DNA from 2 places in the Sodalis sp. C49 genome. Region 2 is predicted to be linked to the other one. Evidence: predicted binding sites of a transcription regulator. Region 2 holds the regulator's gene; the other holds the start of a gene.
The links. Region 2 encodes PhoB, which activates phosphate uptake and scavenging genes when phosphate is short. Its sites were predicted from a motif close to CTGTCATAAAACTGNCNNAT; they were not measured.
Positions count from the first base shown of each region.

Region 1 (8,942 bases), 2.3 Mb from region 2:
GGAATTATCGCAAAAAGCGGCATGGGACGCATTTCGTGGTATAGTTGACTGTATAACATGCTCTACAATCATGACCGCTTTTCAACGTTATCCTCGGCCGTCCTGACGGACGGCGGCCTGCCACGGGGCGCGTGAGCACGAGACGCAACGTTTCCCCCAGGCCGGTATGTTAAAAAATAACGGTGATGAAACAAGGGCAGACAATAAACAGACACACGGCTGCGCCAATGGAGAGGTTCTCCCGCCAGGCGCAGACCGTAAGCGGCTTCTCGGCCGGCGGGCGACGATGCGCCTCCCGCCGTTCAGGCAATTTTCCAAGAATCAACAAGAGGGTTCACCATGGCTGTAATTAAGATGACCGATCTGGATCTGGCTGGTAAACGCGTGCTTATCCGTTCTGATCTGAACGTTCCGGTTAAAGACGGGAAAGTCACGTCCGACGCGCGCATCCGCGCGTCCCTGCCCACCATTGAAGCCGCCCTGAAACAAGGCGCGAGCGTCATGGTGACGTCCCATCTTGGTCGTCCGACCGAAGGCGAATACAACGAAGAGTTTTCTTTGCTGCCGGTAGTGAATTACCTGAAGGAACATATGTCCGCGCCGGTACGTCTGGCCAAGGATTATCTGGACGGCCTGGAAATCAAGCCGGGCGAGCTGGTGGTGCTGGAAAACGTCCGCTTTAACAAAGGCGAAAAGAAAGACGACGAAACCCTGGCGAAAAAATACGCCGCACTGTGCGATATCTATGTCATGGACGCCTTCGGCACCGCGCACCGCGCCCAGGCCTCTACCCATGGCGTGGGAAAATTCGCGCCTATCGCCTGCGCCGGCCCGCTGCTGTCCAATGAACTTGAAGCGCTGGGCAAGGCTCTTGGCAACCCGGCGCGCCCGATGGTGGCCATTGTCGGCGGATCCAAGGTGTCGACGAAACTGACCGTGCTGGACTCCCTGTCCAAAATTGCCGATCAGCTGATTGTCGGCGGCGGCATCGCCAATACCTTTATCGCCGCCCAGGGCCACAACGTGGGCAAATCCCTGTACGAAGCCGATTTGATTCCTGAAGCGAAGCGCCTGCTGCAGACCTGCCAGATCCCGGTTCCGACCGATGTCCGCGTCGCCACCGAATTCTCGGAAACCGCGCCGGCCACCCTGAAATCCGCCAGCGAGATCAAAGACAACGAGCAGGTGCTGGATTTGGGCGATGTGTCCGCGCAGCAGCTGGCCGATATCCTGAAAAAAGCCAAGACCATTTTGTGGAACGGCCCGGTGGGCGTGTTCGAGTTCCCTAACTTCCGCAAAGGCACCGAAATCGTGGCCAACGCCATTGCCGACAGCGACGCGTTTTCCATCGCCGGCGGCGGCGACACCCTGGCCGCCATCGACCTGTTTGGCATCGCGGACAAAATTTCTTATATTTCCACCGGCGGCGGCGCGTTCCTTGAGTTCGTGGAAGGCAAAAAACTGCCGGCCGTGGTTATGCTTGAAGAGCGCGCAAAACAATAACGCATTAGCGAGCCGGGCGCGGCATCACGGCGCCCGCAAACATCGTTGCGAATGCAGGCTAGGGCAACGGTATTTGATTCCCTCCATCAATGGCCTACAGAACAGGACAAAGCAATATGTCTAAGATTTTTGATTTTGTAAAACCAGGCGTCATCACCGGTGACGACGTACAAAAAGTATTTGCCGTGGCGAAGGAAAACCACTTTGCCCTGCCCGCCGTTAACTGCGTAGGCACGGATTCCATTAACGCCGCGCTGGAAGCCGCCGCGAAGGTACGCGCGCCGATTATCGTTCAGTTCTCCAACGGCGGCGCGGCTTTTATCGCCGGTAAAGGCCTGAAGGTCGAAGGCCAGACTGCCGCGGTTCTCGGCGCTATCGCCGGCGCGCTGCATGTCCATCATATGGCGGAGCATTACGGCGTGCCGGTTATCCTGCATACCGACCATTGCGCCAAAAAACTGCTGCCCTGGCTTGACGGCCTGTTGGACGCGGGTGAAAAACATTACGCCGCCACCGGCAAACCGCTGTTCTCCTCGCATATGATCGATCTGTCCGAAGAGCCGCTGGAAGAAAACATTGAAATCAGCGGCAAGTACCTGGCCCGCATGGCCAAGCTGGACATGACGCTGGAAATCGAACTGGGCTGCACCGGTGGTGAAGAAGACGGCGTGGACAACAGCCATCTGGATAACTCCGCGCTGTATACCCAGCCGGAAGACGTGGCCTACGCGTATGAAAAGCTCAACGCCATCAGCCCGCGTTTCACCATCGCCGCCGCCTTCGGCAATGTGCATGGTGTTTACAAACCGGGCAACGTTAAGCTGACCCCGAAAATTCTGGATAACTCGCAGAAATTCGTTTCGGAAAAATTCGGCCTGCCGGCTAACTCCCTGAACCTGGTGTTCCACGGCGGCTCGGGCTCGACTCCGGAAGAAATTAAAGAAGCGGTGAGCTACGGCGTCGTGAAAATGAACATCGATACCGATACCCAATGGGCAACCTGGGAAGGTATCCTGAAGTATTACCACAAGAATGCCGGCTACCTGGAAACCCAGCTGGGCAACCCGGAAGGCGACGACAAACCGAACAAGAAATTCTACGATCCGCGTGCCTGGCTGCGTGCCGGACAGGTCTCCATGGCTACCCGCCTGGAACTGGCGTTTCAGGAATTGAATGCGATAGACGTGCTGTAATTTTTCCGCCGTCATTGCCCTTCTCTAAAGGCCTCCCGCGTGGAGGCCTTTAACGTTATGATAAGGCGCATTATTTTCGGCCGTTTTTCCACCTGACGTTGGCAGTCATCCGATTATTGGTTACGCTTAAAAGGCTCCGTTGTTGCCGGCACGTCAGCGCCGGCAGGTTTTTTTTTGCAATACACCAGAGTGGGATGACCTAAATGGAAGATCTAAACGTAGTCGATAAAATCAATGACGCCGGCAGCTGGCTGGTCAATAACCAGCAATTATTAATCCATTACGCGGTGAACATCGTCGCCGCCATTATCATTCTGATCGTCGGGATGCTGGTTGCGGGCGTCATTTCGCGCACCCTCAACAAACTGATGAGAACGCGCCACATCGATATTACCGTGGCGGACTTTCTCTCCGCCATTGTCCGTTACGGCATCATCATTTTCACCATTATCGCGGCCCTGGGGCGCATCGGCGTGCAGACCGCGTCGGTGATTGCGGTTATCGGCGCCGCCGGCCTGGCGGTAGGCCTGGCGCTGCAAGGCTCGCTGTCCAATTTCGCCGCCGGCGTGCTGCTGGTGACCTTCCGCCATTTTCGCGCCGGGGAGTATGTCGATTTCGCCGGCACCGCCGGCACCGTGCTGGTGGTGCAGATCTTTTCCACCACGCTGCGCACCTTCGACGGCAAAATGATCGTGGTGCCCAACAGCAAGATCCTGTCCGGCAATATCACCAACTTCTCGCGGGAACCCAACCGGCTGATCGATTTGATTATCAGCGTGAGCTACGACGCCGATATCGAACAGGTGAAAAGCCTGCTGACCGATATTATCGCCGCCGACAGCCGCGTGCTGAAAGATAAGGGTATTACCGTGCGCCTCAACGCCCTGGGGGCCTCGTCGCTCGATTTTATGGTCCGCGCCTGGGTACCGCGGGATGCGCTGCAAAACGCCACCTTCGACCTGCTGGAAAGCTTTAAACGCGCCCTTGACGAGCACCAGATCGGCATTCCCTATCCGCAAATGGATGTGCATATGTATCGCGCGCCCAAGCCCAAATCCGAGGCGGCGGCCGAGGGCGGCCATTCGCCCGCGGCCCCGGCTGCGCCGCGGCAACCCTCCTGAGAGGCCTTGCCGCTAAACCCGCCGGCGCGGCGGGTTGTCACGCCATGCCGGCGGTCAGCCTTGCACGCTGACGCACAGGTGATCAGATTATAAGCAATGCTAATGCAAGATTAATTTATTCCATTTCAACTGATATCCGCTTCTGATTACACTAGCGCTACTTTTTATTGGCAGCAGGCGGTGAGCGACGTGTGGGTTATTTTTATGCAGGGTTTTGCGTTGGGCATGGCGACCATTGTGCCCCTTGGGCCGCAGAATATCCTGGTGATGAACCAGGGCATACGGCGGCAATATCATTTGCTGATCGCCACTTTGTGCCTGTTAAGCGATATGGCGCTGATTATCGCCGGCGTTTTTGGCAGCAGCGCGCTGCTGTCGCAGTCGCCCATATTGTTGCGGGGCGTGACCCTGGCGGGGGTGGCGTTTTTGGCGGTGTATGGCTTTTGCGCGCTGAAAAACGCCTGGCGCGGGGAAGGGGATGACCGCGCCGGTGTCCCGGGCGAGGTCTTCCGCCCGTCGCGGCGGCGCATTATCCTTACCATGCTGGCGGTGACCTGGCTCAATCCCCACGTTTACCTGGATACGCTGGTGGTGCTGGGCAGTATCGGCGGGCAACTGGAGCCGGCGGCGCGGCGCTGGTTCGCCGGCGGCACCATCGGCGCGTCCCTGGTATGGTTCTACGGCCTGGCCATGCTGTCGGCGCGTCTGGCCCCCTGGCTTAACCGCGGCCGGGTGCAGCGCGGGATCCAGTTATTCGTCGGCGTGGTGATGTGGCTGGTGGCGCTGCAGTTGGCGCGCCAGGCCTGGCAGATGTTTACCGCGCAGCCGGTGTAGTGCCCGGGGCGTGGCGCTGCATGAGATTGCGAACTTATCCTATATTTTAACGCAACGGCAACGATTATGCTGGGTGCCGATAATCACATAACGGTAAATAAGCGCAAAGGGCGTTGTTTTTAGATGAAAATGCGCAATCATAGGCGGTATTTTCATTTATATTCAGCGCATTTTGCCGCACAGGAGACGTCATGAAGGTCAAAGCATTGCTGTTAACCACCCTGTTGGGATTAGGATCGTTTACGACCCAGGCGCTGGCCGCCGAGCTTCCCGCCGGGCCGCATGTGATCACCTCCGGCACGTCAAGTGTCGAGGCGACGCCGGATATCGCCACCCTGACCATCGAAGTGTCGATTTCCTCGAAAGACGCCGCCGACGCCAAAAAACAGGTGGACGCGCGCGTGGCGCAATATTTTGATTTTCTGAATAAAAATGGCATTGAAAATAAAGATATCGACGCCGCGAACCTGCGCACCCAGCCGGAATATGATTTTTTAAAGACCGGGGAATCGGTGCTGAAAGGCTATCGCGCCGTGCGCCAGGTGCAGGTCACGCTACGCCAGCTTGATAAGCTCAATGAACTGCTGGACGGCGCGCTGAAATCCGGCCTGAATGAAATCCGCTCCGTCGAGCTGGGCGTGGCTAATCCGGACGCCTACCGCGATCGGGCGCGCAACAAGGCGATTGAAAACGCCACTTCCCAGGCCCGTTCGCTGGCGGAAGGCTTTAAAGCTACCCTGGGGCCGATTTTCAGCATCCGTTACCATGTGGCGAACTACCAGCCGGTGCCGGTGGCGCGGATGTTTAAGACCAACGAGGCCATGTCGCAGACCGATGCGGCCCAGACCTATGTCCAGCAGGCGATCCATTTTGACGATCAGGTGGATGTCGTGTTCGAGCTGCAACGCCAGCCCTAGGCGGCGGGTGTGGCCGATGCGTCCCACTGCGGGGCGCGCCGGCGCTGTGCGGCCCTCAGGCCTGGCGCAAGACCTGCCGGCCATGGGAGAGCAGGGCGTCGGTCACTTTGCGCATCATGCGGCTTTCCGGCGCAAACCGATGCCAGAACAGCATGCGGCGCTGGTACAGGCCCGGCGTCAGGTCTATCAGTTCGCCCGTCGCCAGCTCCCGTTCGATTTGCAGATGCGGGATCATGCAGCAGGTCGTGCCCTGGCGCGCCAGCTGCACGAAGGCTTCCGATGAGTTGACGATATGGCAGGGCACGCTGCCCGGCGGCAGGTCAAAGTTCTGCTGCAAAAACGCCTGGTGCATATCGTCCAGATGGTCAAACGCCACCGCCGGCGCTTTCAGCAGCGCGCTGCGCGTCACGCCGTGGGGGAAATAACGATCGGCAAAAGGCTGGGATGCCACGAACAGATAATCCAGGGCGCCCAGTTGATCCACCAGGCAGCTCGGCAGCGGCTGGGGCTGGATACTGACCGCGCCCACCACTTCGCCGCGCCTTAGCCTTTCCTGGGTACGCGTTTCATCTTCCACCTGTAAATTAAGGCGGATAGGCGAATCGGTCAGCACCGGTTTCAGCGCCGGCAGCAGCCAGGTCGCCAGGCTGTCGGCATTCACCGCCAGCGACAGCAGCAGCGGCGTGTCGCTGCCGTTATCGGTGCCCAGCCATTCGTCCTCCAGCAATTCCACCTGATGCAGCAAGGCCAGCAGCTTTTGCCCTTGTTCGGTGGGCCGTGGGGGAATGGTACGCACCAGCAGCGGCTGGCCGAACAGGTTTTCCAGTTGTTTTATGCGCTGCGATACCGCGGATTGGGTGATACATAATTTTTGCGCGGCGCGTTCAAAACCCCGTTCCCGTATCACGGCGTCAAGCGCCTGCAGCGTCCGATAGTCCGGGCGTTTCATTCTTTATCCCCTGCGTCGATATCTCTGTGCATCAATAGGTACTTTTTGGTCACCGGTTTTCACTATGCCATAGATTGACCCGGTTGCGGACGCAAAATTTTAGCCGTGTCAGGCGCGGGCATCCGGGATGCGGCGGGTTGTGGCGGAATTCACGCCATCGGCGATGATATTGTTTTATAATACCGCCCACTTTCCGTAGCCAAGGCTTAATTATTTATGACGCAGGATGAACTGAAAAAGGCGGTGGGCTGGTCGGCATTGAAGTATGTGAAACCGGGCACGATCGTCGGCGTCGGCACCGGGTCCACCGCCGCGCATTTTATCGATGCCCTGGGCAGCATCAGGAATCAAATCGAAGGGGCGGTCTCCAGTTCGGACGCTTCTTCGGCCAAGCTGAAGAGCCTCGGTATCCCGCTGCTGGATCTCAACAGCGTCGACGTGCTGGACATCTATGTCGACGGCGCCGATGAAATCAACGGCCAGATGCAGATGATCAAAGGCGGCGGGGCGGCCCTGACGCGCGAAAAAATCATCGCGGCGGTCGCGCGTAAATTTATCTGTATCGTCGATGGATCCAAACGGGTGGACGTCCTGGGCAATTTTCCCCTGCCGGTGGAAGTGATCCCGATGGCGCGCGCCTATGTGGCGCGCGAGCTGGTGAAACTGGGCGGATTGCCGGAGTACCGCCAGGGCGTGGTAACCGATAACGGCAATATTATCCTGGACGTGCGCAACCTGCGCATCCTGGACGCGGTGGCCCTGGAAGACAAAATCAACAGCCTGCCCGGCGTGGTGACCGTGGGCCTGTTTGCCCGGCGCGGCGCGGATGTGGCGCTGATCGGCACCGCCGGGGGCGTTCAGGTTATCGAGTAACGGGCCGGTTTTACCGCCGCCCGGCGCCGCCGCCGGCTTTCCACGCCGGCGGCGGTGGATGTTAATTTTGTTTACATAGCATCTTTTATCGCCGCAGGTGAAATTCAGTGATAAATGTCACATTTATGCCATCGGCCTGCTATATATATGACGCTTCTCCACCAGACCAGAGGATTTATCCATAGCAATCGCTTATGGCTGCGTCTTATGCTGTCTTAAGGATAAACGGCCCTGTTGCCGCCACGGTAATTTTTGTTATTTTGTCCGGGTGCTGTGTGTTGCAGTCGCATCTGAAGTCTCAAAAAGGGTCGGGAAATGGCAAAAGTATCGCTGGAAAAAGATAAGATTAAGTTTCTGTTGGTCGAAGGTGTTCACCCCAGCGCGGTGGATAACCTGAAACGCGCCGGTTATACCAATATTGAATACCATAAGGGCGCGCTGGATTCCGCGGCACTGAAAGCCTCCGTGCGCGACGCGCACTTTATCGGCATCCGATCCCGTACCCACCTGACGGAAGACATCTTTGCCGCGGCGGAAAAACTCGTTGCCGTCGGCTGCTTTTGTATCGGCACCAATCAGGTCGATCTGAAAGCCGCGCTGAAAAAAGGCGTGCCGGTATTCAATGCGCCTTTTTCCAATACCCGCTCCGTGGCGGAATTGGTGCTCGGCGAAATGCTGCTGATGATACGCGGCGTCCCGGAGGCCAACGCCAAGGCGCACCGCGGCCAGTGGAACAAGCAGGCGAGCGGCAGCTATGAAGCGCGCGGCAAGAAACTGGGTATCATCGGTTACGGCCATATCGGCACCCAGCTGAGTATCCTGGCGGAAGGCCTGGGGATGCAGGTGTTCTATTACGATATCGAGAGCAAACTGTCCCTGGGCAACGCGCGCCAGGTGGATTCGCTGCCTGAGCTGCTGGGTATGTGCGACGTGGTCTCCCTGCATGTGCCGGATACCCAGTCCACCCGCAATATGATGGGCAAGGACGAATTCGGCCATATGAAACCGGGGTCGCTGTTTATCAACGCCTCGCGCGGTACGGTGGTGGATATCCCGGCCCTGTGCGACGCCCTGGCCAGTAAACATATCGCCGGCGCCGCCGTGGACGTGTTCCCCGAAGAGCCCGCCACCAACAGCGATCCGTTCAACTCGCCGCTGTGTGAATTCGATAATGTGATCTTGACGCCGCATATCGGCGGCTCCACCGAGGAAGCGCAGGAAAATATCGGCGTGGAGGTGGCGGGCAAACTGGCCAAATACTCCGATAACGGCTCGACCCTGTCGGCGGTCAATTTCCCGGAAGTCTCGCTGCCGGAACATGGCGATAACGTCAGCCGTTTACTGCATATCCATGAAAACCGTCCCGGGATCCTGACCCGCATCAACCAGATTTTTGCCGAGCAAAGCATCAATATCGCCGCCCAGTATCTGCAAACCACGCCCGAAATCGGTTATGTGGTCATTGATGTGGAAACCGATACCGAAAATACCGCCCTACAGCTGCTGAAGGCGATACCCGGCACTATCCGCGCCCGCCTGCTGTACTGATAGC
Region 1 is NZ_CP163303.1:4,596,917-4,605,858, forward strand. Features, by position in the region: gene pgk (phosphoglycerate kinase) at 340-1,503, shown strand; gene fbaA (class II fructose-bisphosphate aldolase) at 1,620-2,696, shown strand; gene mscS (small-conductance mechanosensitive channel MscS) at 2,900-3,817, shown strand; gene ABUK12_RS20760 (LysE family transporter) at 4,022-4,651, shown strand; gene ABUK12_RS20765 (oxidative stress defense protein) at 4,843-5,568, shown strand; gene ABUK12_RS20770 (LysR family transcriptional regulator ArgP) at 5,624-6,517, opposite strand; gene rpiA (ribose-5-phosphate isomerase RpiA) at 6,734-7,390, shown strand; gene serA (phosphoglycerate dehydrogenase) at 7,706-8,938, shown strand.
Region 1: a site for PhoB is predicted at 7,503-7,522, ahead of serA (phosphoglycerate dehydrogenase). Genes of this name have one in related genera too.

Region 2 (8,942 bases):
CAGCGCGCATGATAGCGCATCCCGGCGCTAAAATCGGCAAAAATCAACCTGGCCGCGGCGTCTACAGAATGTCCGCCAGGGCGGCGGCAAGATACTCCACCCAGGCCCGTACCTTGCCGGGAATAAAGCGCGCGGCGGGATACACCGCATGTACCGCCATCGGCGGAAAATAATAGTCGGGCAATACGCGTACGAGGGTTTTGGCGGTTAACTGCCGGCGGATCAGCGGTAACTGGACGCCGCCTATCCCGAGTCCCGCTTCTATGGCCTGGATAAGCGTAAAGGTATTATTGGCCAAGAACACCGGACGGACGGTCAACATCTCCGCGCCCCTGGGGCCCAGCAGGGTGAGTCCGGCGCCGTCGCCACGGCCGCTGTAGCGAATGTAAGGACGTTCGGCTAATTCCGCCAGGGTTTGCGGCGCGCCCTGCCTGGCAAGATAGCCGGGCGCCGCGGCCAGGACACGCTGCAGGGTGCCGAGCCTGCGCGCCACCGTGCCGGCGGTGCGCAGTTCCCCGAGACGTAGCGCGACATCAATTCCCTCGCTGATCACATCCGCCACCCGATCGTCCAGCAGCAGTTCGATAACGATATCCGGATGGCGCTGCTGAAAATCAAGCGCCAGCCGGGCGATATACTGCTGGCCGAGGCCCGTCGGCGCATGGATGCGCAAATGACCCTCCAGCCTCTGGTTCAGCCCCCGCAGCGTCTCTTCCGTTTCATTTACCGCCGCCAGGATCTGCCTGGCCTGCAGATAATAACGGCTGCCGCTTTCCGTCAGGGTGACGGAGCGGGTAGTGCGATAGAGCAATAATGTGCCCAGCAGTTTTTCCAGGGCGGCCACCTGCTGGCTTACGGCGGGCTGCGTCAGGCCCAGATCGCGCGCTGCCGCGGACAGGCTGCCCAGCTCGGCCACGCGCGCGAAGGTATGCATCGCGGTGAGTTTATCCATGGTGTTCCGTTTATTAGTTTTACTTATAACTGATAGTGGTTATGGTCCTATTATCACTTTTTTGCTTATCAATTATAGTGACGCATCGTCTTTTTTCAGCGGAGAAAACACATGCAAAATAATCGGATTGCCCTGGTGGTGGGCGCCAACGGCGTTATCGGCGGCCGGCTCGTCGCGGAACTGGAATCCCGGCGGTGGCAGGTTATCGGCCTGTCGCGCCGCGGCGGCCGCGACCGGCCCGGCGTCAGCTACCTGGCGGTGGATTTGCTGGACGCGCAGGCGACAGGCCGGGCGCTGCGCCCGCTGACCGGCATTACCCATATTTTCTACGCCGCCTACCAGGATGCGTCCGACTGGGCGGGACTGGTTGTTCCCAATATAATGATGCTGAAAAACGTCGTTGAGGCAATCGAGCCGGTTGCCGGGAAACTGGAGCATGTCAGCCTGATGCAGGGCTATAAAGTCTATGGCGCGCACCTGGGGCCGTTTAAGACACCGGCGCGGGAAACCGATGCGGGACATATGCCGCCGGAATTCAACGTGGCGCAACAAACCTGGCTGGAGCAACGCCAGCGCAATAAACGCTGGACCTGGTCCGCCATCCGGCCGGGGGTGGTGGGCGGTTTTTCCCTGGGCAATCCGATGAACCTGGCCATGAGCATTGCCGTCTATGCCTCCATCTGCAAGGCGCTGGGGTTGCCGCTGCGTTTTCCCGGCAAACCGGGCGCTTACCACGCGCTGATGGAAATGACCGATGCGGGGCTGCTGGCGAGGGCCACGCTCTGGGCCGCCACCGAGCCCCGGGCGGGCAACCAGGCGTTTAACATCAATAACGGCGATCTGTTCCGCTGGAGTGAGCTGTGGCCGAAAATTGCTGGCTATTTTGAATTGGATCTGGCGCCGCCATTGCCCATGCCGCTAAAGGAAGTCATGGCGGATAAAACGGAACTCTGGCGGGAATTAACCCGCCGGCACCGTTTATCCGCACCGGATTATCAGGCGGTGTCGGGCTGGCCGTTCGCCGATTTCGTGTTCTCCTGGGATTACGATATGTTTGCCGACGGCAGTAAGGCGCGCCGCTTCGGTTTTCATGATTTTGTCGACACCGAAGCGATGTTCTACGCCTTGTTCGATGAATTCCGCCGGCGCCGCGTTATTCCGGGCGCACCGCATAACGCGCCTCCAGCCTGCTGATGCCCAGGCCGTTGATCTTTTTCACTTTGATTTGCACCGGGATGCGTTCCTTCATGGCGTCCACATGGCTGATGACGCCTATCATCTTGCCGGTGGCGTTAAGCGAATCGAGCGCGTCCAGGGCAATATCCAGCGTTTGGGCGTCCAGCGTGCCGAAGCCCTCGTCGAGAAACAGCGAATCAATCTGGGTTTTGTGGCTGACCAGGTCCGACAGGGCCAGCGCCAGCGCCAGGCTCACCAGAAAGCTTTCGCCGCCGGAAAGGGTGCGGGTGTCGCGCACCGCATCCGCCTGCCAGGTGTCCACCACTTCAAGCTCCAGCTCCGCCTCGGTTTTGCGCTGCAGCTGATAGCGGCCGTGCAGGCGGGACAACTGCTGGTTCGCCAGATAAATCAGGTGCTCAAGCGTCAGACCCTGGGCGAACTTACGGAACTTGTCGCCCTCTTTGGAGCCAATCAGCTCGTTGAGATAGCTCCAGTCAGCGTAGCGGCCTTCGCCCGCGCTGATTTCCGCCATCAGGCTCTGCTGATCGCGCTGGCGCTGGCGGTGGCTTGCCAGTTGCTGCTGTAGCTGGCCTTGCCGCCGCGCCAGCTCCCATAATAATGCCTTAATATCGGCCAACGTTCGCTCCACGGCGGCAGAGTCGGCAGCCTCGTCCAGGGTGGCGGGACGATCGTCATGGTGTTGCCGCAGCGCCAGCTCCGCCTGCTGCCACATCACCTCCGCGCGCTGCCGCTCTTCCTTGATTTTCTCGCGCAGCTCACGCAGCCGATCCCGCTCCTGCCCGGGCAACAGGGCCGCCTGCAGCTCGGCCAGCCCGGCGTACGGGCTGTTTGCCAGCGCCTGCCGCAGCGCCGTCGCCGCCTGCTGCGCTTGTTGTGTCAGTTCCTCAAGCCGCCGCCGCTGCGAGCGGATTTCACCGGCCAGCAGATGCAGCTTTTCCTGCGCCTGCTGTACACTCAGTTCGGACTGCCGCCGGTCCCGCTCCACTTCCCCGGCCCGTGCGCTCAGTTGGGCGTTGAGCTGCGCCACGCTGTCATCGCCGGCCAGTTTGCGGCGTTCTTCACGCGCCAGGCGCAGCGCGTTGCCGGTTGTCTGCTGCCGCTGCGCGAGGTCGGCCAACTGTTGCGCCAGTTCGGCCAGGGCTTCCCGGTGGCCGCGCAGTTCGCCTTCCAGCGCGATAAGGTCGTTTTTCAGCGTCTGTTCCCGCTCTTGCTGGTACTGCCACTGCCGCCACTCCTCCTGGCGTTCGGCCAGCCAGGCGTCAACCGCGGATTCCGCCGGCAGGGTCAGTCCCAGTTGGGCGAGAGCCTCGCTGCTTTGCGCCGCCAGTTCGTCCATCCGTTGCTGTTGTTCCTGACGGCGCTGCTGCGTTTGCCGCAGACGTTGGGTCACCGCATCCTTCTCCTGGGCATTCAGCGCCAGACGGGCGTCGAGCCGTTGCCATTCGCCATCGGCCTGGGCAAGGGCGTCGCGGGCCGCCTGCAGCCCCTGGTTGTCCTGTTCACGCGCCTCCAACTGCCGGGCCAATGCCTGCTCATGCGCGTCCTGCTCAGCCAGCCAGGCGGCGGCGTGTTCGCCGGGCGCCAGATCCAGCCCGGCGGCGGCCTGTCGCCAGGCGTCGTCCAGCAACGCCAGTTCCTCTTGCAGGCGTACCTGTTGCGCCGTCGCCTGGCGCTGCTCCTGCTGCAGCATCTCGAGACGGGTAAACGCCGCCACCACTTCGGCCTTAAGCCGCTCCACCTCCGGCAGCAGTTCCTGCCGCCGCCGATCGGTGTGTTGCGGCTGCAGGTCCTGGTATAGGGCGATGCCGGGATGCTCGGTGGCGCCGCATAGGGGGCAGGGATCCCCCGGTCGCAACGCTCCGCGCAGTTCTCCGAGCGAGACGATATGCATTTCCAGGCGATGGCGCGCGGTCATCTCGTCCAGCAGGGCGGACTTATCCGCCTCGGCGCGCCGCAGCGCCGCCAGCGCGGCGGTAATAACGTCGCAGTCGCGCCGCAGTTGATCTTCCCGCGTGCGGTTGGCCGCCAGATCGCGGCTTACACGCTCCATTTGCGGCAGCAGGGACGACATCAGGGCGCGCCGGCCGCGCTGCTGCTGGCTGTGCTGCCAGTCGGCGCGCAGCGCGGCCAACGGGAACCGGGATTCCTGCTCATCGTGCAGGCCCTGACGTTCCGCCAGCTGCGCCGTGAAGGTCATTACCCGCTGCCGGCAGGCCTGCGACGCGCTGAGTTCCTTCTGGCGCGCAATATCGAGTTGTTCAAGTTCCCGCATGATTTGCGCGTCTTGCCGGGCCAGTTCGTCGATGTCGCGCTGTTCGCGCCGGCGGCGGGCAAACAGCTCGCGCCAGAGGGGGAGCTGCCCGCCCCATTGCCGGCAGACGGCATGCTCAAGCAGATAGCGGGCGACAAGCTGCGCCTGTTGCCCGGCCTCCTGATGTTGTTGTTGTTTCAGCGCCTGCAGCGCCTGTCGTTTCCGCTGCTGTTCCGTTTGGGCTAACCGCTGTTCCTCCTGTTGCGCGGCCTGTTGTTCCAGCCCGGCGATTTTCTGGTCCAGCGGCACGAGATGGTCGTTTATCAACTGCTGTTGCGCCAACTGATGCCGGGCGTGCTGCTCCCAGCGCGAGCGGGCGGCATCCGCCTGCTCGCGCAGCGGTTGCAGCGCCTGCTGGCTTTGCAGCTCCACCGCGCAGGCGCGGGCGAGCTCCTGCTCAGCCCGTTCCAGGTCCACGGCGCTGCGTTGCCGATCGTCGAGCAGGGGGCGCAGGGATTCCGCCGGTTCGCCGCGCGCCAGTCGCGCCAGCGGCGCCTGTGCTTCCTGCGCCGCCGCCTGCGCGGCCTGGCGCTGGGCCTGTGCCTGCGCCAGGGCGCCGGTCAACTGGCGCTGCCGCTCCAGCCAGGCGTGATGCCGTTGCGACTGCGATTGTTCGGCGTTCAGCCGGGCCTGCTCCAGGCGCAGGCTATCCAGCTCGGCGTCAAGTTCCCGCAGTTGGGGTTCGCTCAATAGTTCGATGGCGGCGGCGCGCGTACGCAGTGCCTCCAGTTCCCCGCGCACCGTTTTATGGCGTTCGAAAATTTCAGCGGAAATGCGGCCGTAGATATCGGTGCCGGTCAGTTCCTCCAGCAGTTCGGCGCGATTTTTCGCATCGGCGTTTAAAAATGCGGCGAAATCCCCCTGCGCCAGCAGCACCGATTTGGTAAAACGCGCGAAATCCAGGCCGGTCAGTTCGGTGGTCAGGCGCAGCTTATCGCTGATTTTATCCGCCAGGATGGCGCCGTCGGCCAAACGCGCCAGTTCAACCCTGGCGTTTTGCAGTTTGCCCTGCGGGCTGTTTTTCGCCCGGCGCTGGCTCCAGAAGGCGCGATAGCCCACGCCCTTGACCGAAAACTCGACTTCCGCCAGCGATTCGGCGGTAAGCCGGGTCATCAATTCCTGGCCGGGCAAGGCGTCCAGGCGGGGCGTGCGGTGATACAGCGCCAGGCAGATGGCGTCAAGAATAGTGGTCTTGCCGGCGCCGGTGGGACCGGTAATGGCAAACAGGCTGGCGCGGTCGAAGGGGTCGGCGGTAAAATCAATTTTCCACTCGCCCCTGAGCGCATTGATGTTTTTCAGCCGCAGCGTCAGGATTTTCACCGGGCGTCTCCTTTGGTTGCGGCATCCGGCGCCGGCGGGTTTTCCGCCGCGGCGCCTTGCTGTATGTCCGCCGTTACCTGGCGATAGAGCAAGCGTATGGCGTCCAGGTTCTCCGGCGCGGGGGAGGGGATCAGCGCCAGGCGCCGCTCAAACACGTCCCCGGCGCTCAGTTCGACCAGCGTTTCCCGTTGCCGGCGCGCCAGTGCCGACAGCCGCTGCTCGCGGTTACGGCGCAACAGCACGATTTCCACCGGCAAATCGGCCGCCAACTGCTGGATACGCTGCTGGATATCATTCAGCCAGGCGTCTGTCACCACCTCGATATCCAGCCAGACGGGCGAGGGCCCCGGGTAATCGCTAAACGAGCGCAACTGCGCCTCGATGTCCGCCAGGTCGCCTTTTATCAGGCGCAGGGCCTGGGTCTCCGGGATCAAAACCGGGGAAATGTCCGCCACGCCCCCGGCGTCGAAACTGACTATATTGATCTGCTTGGGCTGCCCGGTTTCATCAAAACTCAAGGCGATGGGCGAACCGCAATAGCGGATATGCTGCTGTCCGCCCACGCACTGCGGGCGGTGGATATGGCCGAGGGCGATATAATCCGCCGGCGGAAACAGCTGGGCGGGAAACGCGTCCAGGCTGCCGATATAAATATCGCGTACCGAATCGGTGGTGGCGGCGCCCACCGTGGTCAGGTGTCCGGTGGCGATAATCGGCAACCGGCCGGGCAACTTGGCGCGCAGGGCCAGCGCCCGGTCATATAGCGCCTGGTAATGTGCGGCGATGGCGTCCATCAGCGCCCGCTGTTTATCATCCCCCGATTCTCCGGCGCGGCTGGTCAGCACATCCCGCGGGCGTAAAAAGGGGATGGCGCACAGTATCGCCCCCGGCTTTCCACTACGATCGTTAAGTACAAAAACCGGTTGCCCGCCGCTGTCTTCGCGGTCGCCGTCGGCGTTGTCGTCATCGTCCCGGGCGCCGAACCCGCCGCCGGCGATAACCCGGGTATGCATGCAGGCCAGCAGCGCCCGGGATTCGTTCAATGTCGCCACCGCGTCATGATTGCCCGCCAGTATGATCAGCTGGCAACCGGTCGGCTGCAACGCCACCACGAAACGGTTGAACAGTTCGCGGGCATAGCTGGGCGGGGTGCCGGTATCAAAGATATCGCCGGCCACGATCACCGCGTCGATATCCCGCTCTGCCACCTGCGCCACCAGCCATTGCAGGAAGGCGCGATGCTCCCGGGCGCGGTTTTTGGTGAAAAACGACTGACCCAGGTGCCAGTCAGAAGTGTGAATGATCCGCATGACGCTCCAGCCAGAGTGCAAAAGTCAGGGCGAGAGTATAAACCTTACCCCGGGCGATGCCGACGTAAAGCTGTTAATTTGGCAACCCGGGACGAAAAAAAACCGCCATCCGCTATGCTTCTGGCACGATGGGCTGATTTTAATAAATCTGTCATAAAAGTGACGCATAATGCCCGGGCACGTTAACCGCAGAGATTAATGGCAGGAAAAAATGGCAAAACGCATATTAGTCGTGGAAGACGAAGCGCCGATTCGTGAAATGGTGTGCTTCGTACTTGAACAGAATGGCTTCCAGCCCATCGAAGCCGAAGACTACGGCACGGCGGTCAGCCGTATGGCGGAGCCTTATCCGGATCTGGTATTGCTCGACTGGATGTTGCCAGGCGGTTCGGGAATACAATTTATCAAACATATGAAACGCGAAGTATTGACCCGCGATATTCCGGTCATGATGCTGACCGCGCGCGGCGAGGAGGAAGACCGGGTGCGGGGGCTGGAAGTAGGCGCCGATGATTATATCACCAAACCGTTCTCGCCCAAGGAGCTGCTGGCCAGGATCAAGGCGGTGATGCGCCGTATTTCGCCGATGGCGGTGGAAGATAAGATTGAACTGCAGGGCCTAAGCCTGGATCCGTCGTCGCACCGGGTAACCTCCAACGAACTGGCCCTGGAGATGGGACCGACCGAATTTAAACTGCTGCACTTTTTCATGACCCATCCCGAGCGGGTATATAGCCGGGAACAGTTGTTAAATCATGTCTGGGGCACTAATGTGTATGTTGAGGACCGGACGGTTGATGTGCATATTCGCCGCCTGCGCAAAGCGCTGGAAACCGGCGGTCACGATCGGATGGTGCAGACGGTCCGCGGCACCGGCTATCGTTTTTCCGCGCGCTATTAGCGCGGTATAAGGGGAGCTCTGCCGGTGCTGGAACGTTTATCCTGGCGTAAGATTTTGCTGGAACTGGGGCTGTTTTGCCTGCCGGCCCTGCTGTTGTCGCTTTTTGTCGGCCACCTGGCCTGGCTGTTGGTGGCGGCGCTGCTGGCCGCGCTGGTGCGCAACTATTATTACCAATTGCGGCTGTCCCGCTGGTTATGGGTCGATCTCCGGCATACGCCGCCGGAAGGGCGGGGAAGCTGGGAACCGCTGTTCTATGGCCTGCATCAGATGCAGTTGCGCCACCGGCGGCGGCGGCGTGAACTGGCGACATTGTTCAAACGCTTTCGCAGCGGCGCGGAAACCTTGCCTGATGCGCTGGTGATGTTGACCGACGACGGCCATATTTTCTGGTGCAACGGCCTGGCGCAGCAGCTGCTCGGGTTTCGCTGGCCGGAAGACAACGGCCAGCATATCCTTAACCTGCTGCGCTATCCTGAATTCAACAGCTATATCCAGGGCCAGTCGTTCGAGCGCCCCTTGACCCTGCTGCTCAATAAGCAACGTTACGTTGAATTCCGCGTGATGCCCTATACCGACGACCAGCTGTTAATGGTGGCCCGCGACGTGACCCAGATGCGCCAGCTGGAAGGCGCCAGGCGCAACTTTTTCGCCAATGCCAGCCATGAACTGCGTACGCCGCTGACGGTGTTGCAGGGATATCTGGAAATGATGAACGACCAGGATATGGATGAAGCCATGCGCGCCAAGGCCATCCACACCATGCAGGATCAGACGCAGCGCATGGAGCGTCTGGTCAAGCAGTTGCTGGTGTTATCCCGTATCGAGGCCGCGCCGCAGGGCGAGGTCAATGAACGCGTCGATATTCCGGCCATTCTCAAGCGCCTGCAGCAAAGCGCCGGGGCGCTCAGCCAGGAACGGCATGAGATCGTGTTCCGGGTTAATGAACAGTTG
Region 2 is NZ_CP163303.1:2,331,274-2,340,215, reverse strand. Features, by position in the region: gene ABUK12_RS10605 (LysR substrate-binding domain-containing protein) at 62-952, opposite strand; gene ABUK12_RS10600 (SDR family oxidoreductase) at 1,064-2,146, shown strand; gene ABUK12_RS10595 (AAA family ATPase) at 2,106-5,780, opposite strand; gene sbcD (exonuclease subunit SbcD) at 5,777-7,090, opposite strand; gene phoB (phosphate response regulator transcription factor PhoB) at 7,302-7,991, shown strand; gene phoR (phosphate regulon sensor histidine kinase PhoR) at 8,016-8,942, shown strand, end outside.